Allorhodopirellula heiligendammensis: one gene and its partners. Each later gene encodes a partner of the first gene's protein in a complex. Links are inferred from orthologs where the notes say so. Each region holds a gene or a part of one and is shown on either strand. Other genes may lie near its edges.

Region 1 (2,894 bases):
GAGCATCGCCATATTACCTAGGACGCCTACGTTATCAACGTTATCGGCGCTTTAGGTGACCGCCATTAGGCAGAAAGTTGGCAGTGGTGATGAATAGACGAATTGTTCCAAGCAATAGTTCCAAAAAAACTCATGGAATTCGTCGAGTGTGCCGCTATTTGACGAACGCGGACTCGAGCTTTTTGCTCTGATTTAGAAATTCGTCGATCGATTTGAGTCGCTGATCGACGTTCGGTTCGATCATTTTCATGATCAAACGGGCCAACCGAGGGTCGACGTCAGCGCGCCGCTCGAGTAGCTCGGTGGGATCGGACGAGTCGTGCTGCAAAGCCGCTCGGCCGCTCACGATTTCACCCTGCCAGGGATGAGAAAAGGTTAACAAACAGTAAAACGTCACTCCGAGTGAGAAAATATCGACCCGTCCATCGGTATGACGGCGGCGCACGATCTCCGGTGACATGTACAGTGGCGTGCCCGTGCGGTTGCCCGGCGTCATGAACGGCGGAGTGGCGGGAACGGTCAGTCCGAAGTCAATGAGCTTGACCCCTGAGACGACTTTTTGATTCTCCGCGGGCAAGGTGCATATGAAATTTCGGGGGCAGATATCCCGGTGGATGAAACCGCTGCGGTGTACATACGATAACGCTTCGGCCATCTCGCGCATGATCATCAGCTGCACGCCGTCAATCAATTCGATGCGTTTGCGGACGATCACGTCCTGCATGCTGGGCCCGCGAATGTACTCCATCACGAGGATCCGCTGACCCTTCGTCGTAATCCCATGCTCGTAGGTTTTCGCGATCAGCTCGTGCTGCATTTGCATCGCGATCTCGCCTTCGGTGGGCTTTTTGAGGCCCTTGAAACGAGCTTCGAAAAGCTCGAATTTCTCGGGGTCGAGAATCTTGACGCCGACATCCTCTTTGCGTTCGAGATCGTAGGCGACGAAGAAATTGCTCATCGTACCGGTAGCGGCGGTACGCGAACGGGCGAACCGCGCATCGACGTCAATTTTCTTCAGTGACGCACTGCCACCGGAAAACATGCCCTTGAGGGAATCGAGCAGGCTCACGGCTATTTCCCGCAGTAATCGATCGCGCTGGCGATCTCGGTCTTGAGGTTGCGACGCGGCACGATGCGGTCAATATAGCCATGTTCGAGTAAAAACTCGCTGGATTGGAACCCTTCGGGCAACTCAATCCCAATGGTCGCCTTGATCGTCCGCGGTCCGGCAAATCCAATCATGGCCTTCGGTTCCGCAAAAATCAGGTCGCCGAGCGACGCGAAACTCGCCGCGACACCGCCCATCGTGGGGTTCGTCAGCACGCTGATGAACAAGCCCCCAGCTTCGTGGTAGCGAGCGAGCGCCGCGGACACCTTGGCCATCTGCATCAATGACAGGATGCCCTCGTGCATGCGAGCTCCTCCGCCACTGGCACTGATGATGATCAGCGCGATATTTTGCTCGGTAGCATGCTCGACCAACCGCGTTAACCGCTCGCCCACCACGCTGCCCATGCTACCCATGATGAATGCGCTATCGGTGACGGCAAATGCCACGCGGCGAGCGCGGATCATGCCCGTCCCTGTCACTGCTGCGTCGCTCAAACCGGTTCGCTTTTGTTCACCTACAAGCCGTTCGGCATACGGCCGGCGGTCCTTGAATTCGAGCGGATCGGTCGGCCTCAGATGCTCATTCATCGGCTCAAAGGTGCCCTCGTCGAGCACTTGCGAAATCCGTTCGAGGGCGCTGACGTAGAAATGGTGACTGCATTTCGGGCAGACATTGAGCTGCTGCTGAACCTCTTTGCGGTACAGTGATGCACCACAACCATCGCACTTCAGCCATAGTCCCTCCGGCACGCCACGACGGCGTGGCGCGGATTTACCCGCGCCAGCGACATCGGTCGCCGCCGACGCTTCAGGAGGTATGGACGCGCCGGACGACGTTTTCGATGACGCGCCAGCCGAATCTGTAGGAACGGTTGTATCCACGGGATATCAGCTCGAAAGTTCGAGAAAAAAGTGTCGGAAGGGCTCGTCTCAATCCAAGATCATATCGTCGACGGTCGCGCCACCGGGGATCATTGGCAAGACGTGTTCTTGATACGGGACCTCCACATCAAGCAGGAAGGGGCCCTTGGAATCGATCATTTCCCGCATCGCATCCTTCAGATCTCCCTTGCGTTTCACTGTCGCAGCACCGCAACCGTAGCCCTTGGCAATTTCAACGAAATTGGGGTAGCGGTCAGTGGCGTATTCGAAACGGTCCGCCGAGCTCTTGCCCTTGGCTTCGTCGTGGTGAATTGGACCGAGGTACGTGTGGGCGCGATTCCGCTCCATGAAGCGATCTTCCCACTGCACCACCATGCCAAGATGTTGGTTGTTGAGCAACAGCACCTTGACTGGCAATTCCTCGCAAAAACACGTCGCGAGTTCCTGAATATTCATTTGGAAGCTGCCGTCACCGTCGATATCGACGACCAAAGCCCCAGGATGAGCGGCTTGGACACCCATCGCAGCGGGCAGTCCAAAGCCCATCGTGCCCAGACCGCTACTGCTCATCCAAGTCCGGGGTTGCCGGAATTTGTAGAACTGGGCAGCCCACATTTGGTGCTGGCCCACGCCCACGGTGATGTAGGTTTCGCGCTCGGCAGTCAGGTCACTGAGCGTGGCAATCGCGTGTTGTTGCAGGATACCGTCAAACTCGGTGTCGTATTTCAGCGGGAATTTTGCCTTCAATTCACTGCAGTGACGCTGCCAATCGGCAATATCCGGCTTCTGAACGATGCGGTTGAGTTCCGTCAACACCTGTTTGACGTCACCGCGAACGGGAATGTGGGCTGTTTTATTCTTATTCAACTCCGATGCGTCGATATCGACGTGAATGATTTTTG
Region 2 (2,913 bases), on another replicon or contig:
GAGGTGCCCTTGGCCCAAGACCACACCCTTGGTGTGTTCTTTCATCTCAGCAAAGTCCTTGAGATGGACGCCATACAGACGTCCTTTCAGCGAGCGGATCACCTCGACGGGTTCTTGCCCAGATCGGATGTAGTGTCCGAGGTCTGCGCACGCCCCAATCCGCTCGTCATGACCTTCGATCGCCTTGAGCACATCAACGACTTGGTTGTAACGCGCCGACGGACCGTGATTGTGGATGGCGATGCGAATGTCGAACTCGTCGACGAGGTCGTCCAAACTATCGAAAGCGGCCGGCTCTGGATCTGCCGTAATGGTCGGCACACCAAGTGCCTTGGCAAATTCAAACAGCTTGCGATTGGCAGCAGCGTCGCCACCAAAATGATTCACGCCGTGCGCAGAAATTGACATACCCAAGTCGGACACGCGTTTCTTAATCTCCGCGATCTGCTCCGGCGTCGAGTTGATTGGCAGCATCCCACTGTAGAACTCCACCTCATCAAATCCGAGATCAGCGGCGTGTTGCAACGCATCATTGACGTTGTAACCCCGCAAGGAATAGAGCTGAATGCCCAATTTTGCTTGGGGGGCACCGGCGGCCCATGCTGGCCGAGGCAGTGTGGCCGCAGCCACCGTTGCAGCCGTAGCAGCGAGCCATCGTCGTCGTGAGAATGAAGGAAAATCCATGGGAGATCTCATACGGGTAAAATACGAAGTGGGGAATCCCCACCAGCATAACCCGGACGTATCGTGGTGGCGAGTTACGCAGACACCAAATGTTTCCCCGCTCAATTCTCACGACCGGCGAAACCGTCGGTCGGCAATCCGACTACTGCCCTTTGTATGCTCGGTCGACATACTTGGTGTCGACACTGCCGCCGAGGAACGCTTCGTCCCGCAGGATCCATTCGTGGAACGGGACCGTCGTCGAAATTCCTTCTACCTGCAGTTCGCGGAGCGCGCGGAGCATCGTGGCGATGGCGAGTTCCCGTGTGGGCCGATGGACAATCAATTTGCCAATCATCGAATCGTAGTAGGGAGGCACCGTATAACCGGTCGCCACGTGCGAATCAAATCGCACACCCAATCCGCCGGGAGCGAACATCGATTGAATTTTGCCGGGGCAAGGTTGAAAGTTCTTCTTGGGATCTTCCGCATTGATCCGGCACTCAATCGCCACGCCGCTGACGTGGAGATCATGTTGGGCGAAAGACAGGGTCTCACCCGCAGCAACGCGAATTTGCTCTTGGATCAGGTCCACACCGGTAATCATCTCCGACACCGGATGCTCGACCTGGATACGCGCGTTGACCTCGATGAAGTAAAAGTTGTAGTCCTTGTCCACGATGAACTCGACCGTGCCCGCACCCGCGTAATCGGCGCCGGCGATCATACGGACGGCGGCATCACAGATCGCCTCGCGGCGTTCTTGGGGCAGATCAGGACTGGGAGCTTCTTCGACGAGTTTTTGGTGTCGCCGCTGGACGCTGCAATCCCGTTCGAACAAATGGCAGACGTTCCCGTGGGTATCGGCGATGACCTGAACCTCGATGTGACGCGGGTTCGCAACGAATTTCTCGAGGTACACACCGCCATTGCCAAATGCTGCAATGGCTTCGTTTCGCGCAGCTTCGAGTTGGCTGACGAGCACCTCTTCGCTCTCGGCAACCCGCATGCCTTTGCCGCCACCACCGGCGGTGGCTTTGATCAGCACCGGAAACCCGATCTCCTGGGCTACTGCCGCGGCGCGACTAAAGTCAGTGATCAACCCATCGCTCCCGGGCACGACGGGGACGTTCTGGGCAACCGCCATGCTGCGGGCGGTGTTCTTGTCTCCGAGTTTTTCCATCGCGCTGGGCGAAGGACCGATGAATTCAAAGCCGCTGCTCCGGCACATTTCGTTAAACTGAGCATTCTCAGCTAAGAAACCGTAGCCGGGGTGAATCGCATCCGCCCCGGAGACTTCTGCCGCAGCGATGATCCGGTCGGTTTTAAGATAACTATCGGCGCTGCGGGCGGTACCGACGCAAATCGCCCGATCGGCGAGCTTGACGTGCATGGAGTCGGCATCCGCTTGGCTAAAAACCGCGACGGATTCAATGCCCATTTCACGGCAGGCACGGATGATGCGCAGCGCAATTTCGCCACGATTGGCGATCAAGATTCGTTGAAACATCGCTCAGCTACCGGTCTGGATGCGGAAGAGGGGCTTGTTGAAGTCGACGGGTTCCTGATCACCCACGAGCACCTCGACGATTTTGCCGCTGCATTCGGCGGGAATCTCGTTGAACACCTTCATCGCTTCGACGATGCACACGACGGTGTCTTCGCTGACCCGGTCGCCAACTTTGACAAACGCCGGCGCCTCGGGGTTCGCTCGAGCGTAGAATGTCCCCACCATGGGCGAATTAATCGTGATCGTACCGGCGGTCGATGCTGCTGCGTCGGATCCACCGCTAGCGGGGGCTGCGGCCGCCGGAGCCGGGGCTGGCGCCGCAGCGACAGGGGCGGGGGCAGGTGCGCTAACGGGGTACGCGGCGGGTACGGGCTGCGAGCCGCCACGGGTCAATCGAATGCGATCGTCGGCCTGCTGCAGGTCCACTTCGCTGAGTTCGTGTTGCTCCATCAACTCGACGATCTGGCGAATGCGATCGATGTCGAAAACGTCGCCCGGTCCAGTCGCTGAGCGAGATTTTGCCCCCTGAGGGGATTTCGAGCCAACGCTCTTGGTGGTCGAGCCGCGTTTGGGCGAATCAGCAGTCATGCGAAAAGCCTGAGTTTCAAAACGAAAGGGTGGTGTGCGTGGGGATTCAGACCGGTGTTTTACATTACCAGCGGGCAATCATCGAGACCCTTGGGGAGGTCGCTGAGCAATTCACAGCCAGTATCGGTGACCAACAGATCATCTTCGATGCG
Region 3 (2,850 bases), on another replicon or contig:
GTTTCGATCGTTGTCAGCTACGCCGTCGCATATCACTATCGCGAACCCTTCAGTCAGAACATTCAGGCAGAGCCGCCCTGGAATCGGTTTCTGGCGATGCTAATTCTGTTTGTCGGGACCTCCATCGTGATCTGGGTCGCGTTTCAAATGATTCACAGCACGATCGATCGCATGAAATTGAAAGAATTTGATCGTCATGTCGGCGCGCTCTTCGGGCTCGGCAAAGGCGCCATTTTCTGCACATTGATCACATTGTTCGCCGTCACCTTGCTCGGAGAAAAATCCAAACATGCGATCACGGCGAGTCGCAGCGGGCGTTGGATTGCGAGGTTGCTCGATCAATCCGACGCGGTCATGCCGGAGGAATTAGCCGCGGTGGTCCAGCCGTATCTCGATCGCGCCGAATCACAACTCGAGTCGGCGGGAAACGCTCAGCCGTGGCTTGCCGGAGCCTCTCCAACAGCACGTGACGCCACGTCGTTTCCAGGCAATCCGTCGGCGCCAAATCCAACCTGGTCAACAGCTCAAAACCAAGCCTCGGCACCCGCGTCTCCGACCACGAATTTCGCTGCACCGCCACAGTGGCAGCAAGCCGCTCGGCCGGCTCCATGGCAGCGATAGAACAAGGACCGATCGGCGACGCGCCGGTCGGCCGGCGCTGCCGTCGGGCCCCAGCCCACTGAGCCGTCAGGCGCCAGCCCACCGAGCCGTCAGGCGCCAGCCCACCGAGCCGTCGGGCGCCAGCCCACCGACCGATATCCCAAGCGCACCTCGAGAGCACGTCACAACGACCTGCGAAGCGCATCGCAACGCAGCACACGCATCACACTGGCGGAGCGGTTCGGCCTAATCTAGCTAAAACGAGCGTTTCAAGCGGATTGAATACAACATAAGAGGCATTATCGGACGTTGCGGGGCGGTTGGAATCGCTTGCCCATTCCTGCTGGGCAGGCTTTCGCCTGTCCGTTTGGGGATGACTTGGATGACTGGGCGGATGCCTGTGGGCGGCTCAGCTGACCAATTCGCTGGCTTCGCCGGACTCCAAGAACACGCCGATGCGGCGGAACTTTTCGTATCGCTGCTCCACGAGTTCATCGATCGGCAGCGCTTCCAAATGCACGAGCTGGCGAGACAGATAATCCTTCATCCGCGATGCCATTTGATGGTGATCACGGTGGGCGCCGCCGAGCGGTTCTTCCAGCACGTCATCGACGATTCCAAGTCGCTTCAAATGCTCGCTGGTGAACTTCAAGGCAGCCGCGGCTTTGGGAGCGTGCTCGTGGCTCTTCCACAAAATTCCTGCGCAGCCTTCGGGGCTGATCACGCTGTAATAAGCATGCTGCATGACGGCCACTCGGTCGCCGACGCCGATGCCCAAAGCACCGCCTGAACCACCTTCTCCGATCACAACGCAGATAATCGGCGTTCTTAGCCGACTCATCAAAAACATGCTCTCGGCGATCACTTGGGCTTGGCCGCGTTCCTCCGCTCCGATACCAGGATATGCACCGGGCGTATCGATAAAGCAGATTACGGGGAGTTTGTATTTTTCCGCGAGCTTCATCCGCAGCATCGCCTTGCGGTAGCCCTCGGGATGAGCGCATCCGAAATGGCACGCCGCGCGTTCTTTGTAGGTTCGGCCTTTCTGATGGCCGAGCACCATTACCTTGAAACGATCGAGCTTGGCGAAGCCAGACAACATGGCGCGGTCATCACCAAAATGACGATCGCCATGCAGTTCAACGAATTCATCAAACGCGAGGTTCAGGTAATCTCGTGTGTACGGTCGATTCTTGTGCCGTGCTACCTGCACAGTCTGCCAAGGGTCGAGCGAACTGTAGGTCTCCTTCAGTTTGGCGACGCGCGCCATTCGCAGCGATCGAATCGCCGACTCGATTTCGGTCGTGCGATCGGTTGTCCGCTCGAGCGAAACAATTTTCTCTTCGAGATCCGCGATCTCGTATTCGAATTCTAAACCAGGACCCGCCATTGTTTATTCCTGTTCCTTCCGTTTTCTGTCTGCTGCTTTTCGCTGTTTATCTTCTTCCGATTCTTTGACGACGTCGTAATTCCCATCGGGGCGTTTGATCATGTCGTCGGCAGACTTCATTCCGCCCATGTCATCGAACACGCTCACTTCTGGTGCCTTGGGCCGCTTCAGCCAAATCTCCATGGACCGAAATTCCTTCAAGAATTCCCAGACCGAACTGGGCCGATCCTCTTGCTTCTTCGCCATCATTCGTTTGATCAACACCGCAAACTCCGGTGTCACATTGTCGTTGTAGACGATCGGGCTGGGGATAGATCCTGTCAGATGCTTGGACAAGAGATCGTTGGGCGTTTGACCTGTGTAAGGTGGTTTGCCAGTCACCAACTCGAACAGCACGCAACCGAATGAATAAACATCCGTTCGCTCATCGCAGAGCTTGCCGCGAATCTGTTCGGGTGCCATGTAGCTCCGAGTGCCCTGGACAGTTTTGGAGCGGTAAAACATCTTTTTGATGCCGGTAAGTTTCGGCTCTGCGATCGTAAAGTCGATCAGTTTGGTCTCACCATCGCGGGCAACGAGGTAGTTGTCCGGCTTGATATCGCGGTGAATCCAGTTCTTGGTGTGCATGTAGTACAAACCCTCGGCGGCCTGCTCGATAATTTTTTTGAGCATGAAGGCGAGCGATTCAGGACCTTTGCGAAGGGCCTGTTTCATGTTCAATTCACTGAACAATTCCAGCACCAGAAAGGGGCGGCCTTTGTCCGTCTGCAGGTCGATCACCTTGATGATCCGCGGGCTCGCCAATGCTTTGCCGACGTTATATTCGTGCTTGAGTAAGCTGATCTCGTTTTTGTCTTTGG
Region 4 (2,834 bases), on another replicon or contig:
TGGCGATGGCGAGTTCCCGTGTGGGCCGATGGACAATCAATTTGCCAATCATCGAATCGTAGTAGGGAGGCACCGTATAACCGGTCGCCACGTGCGAATCAAATCGCACACCCAATCCGCCGGGAGCGAACATCGATTGAATTTTGCCGGGGCAAGGTTGAAAGTTCTTCTTGGGATCTTCCGCATTGATCCGGCACTCAATCGCCACGCCGCTGACGTGGAGATCATGTTGGGCGAAAGACAGGGTCTCACCCGCAGCAACGCGAATTTGCTCTTGGATCAGGTCCACACCGGTAATCATCTCCGACACCGGATGCTCGACCTGGATACGCGCGTTGACCTCGATGAAGTAAAAGTTGTAGTCCTTGTCCACGATGAACTCGACCGTGCCCGCACCCGCGTAATCGGCGCCGGCGATCATACGGACGGCGGCATCACAGATCGCCTCGCGGCGTTCTTGGGGCAGATCAGGACTGGGAGCTTCTTCGACGAGTTTTTGGTGTCGCCGCTGGACGCTGCAATCCCGTTCGAACAAATGGCAGACGTTCCCGTGGGTATCGGCGATGACCTGAACCTCGATGTGACGCGGGTTCGCAACGAATTTCTCGAGGTACACACCGCCATTGCCAAATGCTGCAATGGCTTCGTTTCGCGCAGCTTCGAGTTGGCTGACGAGCACCTCTTCGCTCTCGGCAACCCGCATGCCTTTGCCGCCACCACCGGCGGTGGCTTTGATCAGCACCGGAAACCCGATCTCCTGGGCTACTGCCGCGGCGCGACTAAAGTCAGTGATCAACCCATCGCTCCCGGGCACGACGGGGACGTTCTGGGCAACCGCCATGCTGCGGGCGGTGTTCTTGTCTCCGAGTTTTTCCATCGCGCTGGGCGAAGGACCGATGAATTCAAAGCCGCTGCTCCGGCACATTTCGTTAAACTGAGCATTCTCAGCTAAGAAACCGTAGCCGGGGTGAATCGCATCCGCCCCGGAGACTTCTGCCGCAGCGATGATCCGGTCGGTTTTAAGATAACTATCGGCGCTGCGGGCGGTACCGACGCAAATCGCCCGATCGGCGAGCTTGACGTGCATGGAGTCGGCATCCGCTTGGCTAAAAACCGCGACGGATTCAATGCCCATTTCACGGCAGGCACGGATGATGCGCAGCGCAATTTCGCCACGATTGGCGATCAAGATTCGTTGAAACATCGCTCAGCTACCGGTCTGGATGCGGAAGAGGGGCTTGTTGAAGTCGACGGGTTCCTGATCACCCACGAGCACCTCGACGATTTTGCCGCTGCATTCGGCGGGAATCTCGTTGAACACCTTCATCGCTTCGACGATGCACACGACGGTGTCTTCGCTGACCCGGTCGCCAACTTTGACAAACGCCGGCGCCTCGGGGTTCGCTCGAGCGTAGAATGTCCCCACCATGGGCGAATTAATCGTGATCGTACCGGCGGTCGATGCTGCTGCGTCGGATCCACCGCTAGCGGGGGCTGCGGCCGCCGGAGCCGGGGCTGGCGCCGCAGCGACAGGGGCGGGGGCAGGTGCGCTAACGGGGTACGCGGCGGGTACGGGCTGCGAGCCGCCACGGGTCAATCGAATGCGATCGTCGGCCTGCTGCAGGTCCACTTCGCTGAGTTCGTGTTGCTCCATCAACTCGACGATCTGGCGAATGCGATCGATGTCGAAAACGTCGCCCGGTCCAGTCGCTGAGCGAGATTTTGCCCCCTGAGGGGATTTCGAGCCAACGCTCTTGGTGGTCGAGCCGCGTTTGGGCGAATCAGCAGTCATGCGAAAAGCCTGAGTTTCAAAACGAAAGGGTGGTGTGCGTGGGGATTCAGACCGGTGTTTTACATTACCAGCGGGCAATCATCGAGACCCTTGGGGAGGTCGCTGAGCAATTCACAGCCAGTATCGGTGACCAACAGATCATCTTCGATGCGAATACCGAACTCCCCCTCGAAATACACACCTGGCTCGACGGTCAGCACCATTCCGCTGCGGAGCGTCTCGGTGCAGGCTGGACCCATGCGGGGATCTTCGTGAATTTCGAGTCCAAAACCGTGCCCCAGTCCGTGACTGAATGCCTCGGCGAAACCGGCTTTGGCGAGGACGGCGCGGGCGGCGGCATCGACCTCAACGGCCGCGACGCCGTCGCGAATGGTGGCAATCGCTGCGAGCTGCGCTTCGAGAACGGCCTGGTAAGCGGCTTCATACCGGTCGGAATTGGCAGATTTCGAGCCTGGGCGGTGCAGAGTGCGGGTCAGATCGCTGCAATACCCGTCGACTTTCGCCCCCCAATCAATCAATAAAGTGCGACACTCGCCCAGCGGCATGTCACCTGGCCGATAGTGCGGCAGCGCCCCACTGGGCTCAGCCCCAACGATCGGATGAAACGACACGCCCTCGGCGCCGAGCTGCCGCATCGCGGCCTCGAGTTCATAGTGGATATCCTGCTCGGTCTTGGTCGGTTTGAAGTTCGCCGTGACCGTCCGAAAAGCCTGCTGGGCGATTGCGATTGACTGCCGAATCGTCGCGATTTCAAAATCATCTTTGATGGCGCGAAAGTTTTCGACGACAGACGACGTTTCGACCCAGGTCATCTCAGGCAGCCTGGCTTCCCAATCTCGCAGCATCGCGATGGAGACGTGCCCCGATTCGATGCCGATCCGACGCAGATTGTAAGACGAGGCCACTTCGGCAAACAGCTCACCGATTCGTTGTCCTGGCGGACGGATGGCGGCAGGTATCGACGGGCACTCCTGCTCGAGCTGGACTTGATACCTCCCGTCCGAGAGGATCGTCACCGATGTGGGCAGCACCAACAGCCACG

What was found.
Region 2: the proteins of accD (region 1) and accC are in contact, whole or in part, in a solved structure (PDB 8UXZ), measured with the Escherichia coli proteins. The link is inferred for Allorhodopirellula heiligendammensis from one-to-one orthologs.
Region 3: the proteins of accD (region 1) and Poly21_RS05760 are in contact, whole or in part, in a solved structure (PDB 8UXZ), measured with the Escherichia coli proteins. The link is inferred for Allorhodopirellula heiligendammensis from one-to-one orthologs.
Region 4: the proteins of accD (region 1) and accB are in contact, whole or in part, in a solved structure (PDB 8UXZ), measured with the Escherichia coli proteins. The link is inferred for Allorhodopirellula heiligendammensis from one-to-one orthologs.

What each region holds. Positions count from the first base shown.
Region 1 is NZ_SJPU01000002.1:203,373-206,266, reverse strand. It holds accD (acetyl-CoA carboxylase, carboxyltransferase subunit beta), read right to left. Parts: upstream 1,930-2,894; coding sequence 1,072-1,929; downstream 1-1,071. Other genes in the region: ilvB (biosynthetic-type acetolactate synthase large subunit), read right to left, coding at 2,041-2,894; Poly21_RS11130 (serine/threonine protein kinase), read right to left, coding at 155-1,069.
Region 2 is NZ_SJPU01000003.1:909,555-912,467, reverse strand. It holds accC (acetyl-CoA carboxylase biotin carboxylase subunit), read right to left. Parts: upstream 2,174-2,913; coding sequence 827-2,173; downstream 1-826. Other genes in the region: Poly21_RS23270 (M24 family metallopeptidase), read right to left, coding at 2,821-2,913; accB (acetyl-CoA carboxylase biotin carboxyl carrier protein), read right to left, coding at 2,177-2,761; Poly21_RS23285 (sugar phosphate isomerase/epimerase family protein), read right to left, coding at 1-684. UniProt on the Escherichia coli protein: This protein is a component of the acetyl coenzyme A carboxylase complex; first, biotin carboxylase catalyzes the carboxylation of the carrier protein and then the transcarboxylase transfers the carboxyl group to form malonyl-CoA.
Region 3 is NZ_SJPU01000001.1:1,521,929-1,524,778, forward strand. It holds Poly21_RS05760 (acetyl-CoA carboxylase carboxyltransferase subunit alpha), read right to left. Parts: upstream 1,991-2,850; coding sequence 1,010-1,990; downstream 1-1,009. Other genes in the region: Poly21_RS05755 (CvpA family protein), read left to right, coding at 1-621; Poly21_RS05765 (serine/threonine-protein kinase), read right to left, coding at 1,994-2,850. UniProt on the Escherichia coli protein: Component of the acetyl coenzyme A carboxylase (ACC) complex. First, biotin carboxylase catalyzes the carboxylation of biotin on its carrier protein (BCCP) and then the CO(2) group is transferred by the carboxyltransferase to acetyl-CoA to form malonyl-CoA.
Region 4 is NZ_SJPU01000003.1:908,665-911,498, reverse strand. It holds accB (acetyl-CoA carboxylase biotin carboxyl carrier protein), read right to left. Parts: upstream 1,793-2,834; coding sequence 1,208-1,792; downstream 1-1,207. Other genes in the region: Poly21_RS23270 (M24 family metallopeptidase), read right to left, coding at 1,852-2,834; accC (acetyl-CoA carboxylase biotin carboxylase subunit), read right to left, coding at 1-1,204. UniProt on the Escherichia coli protein: This protein is a component of the acetyl coenzyme A carboxylase complex; first, biotin carboxylase catalyzes the carboxylation of the carrier protein and then the transcarboxylase transfers the carboxyl group to form malonyl-CoA.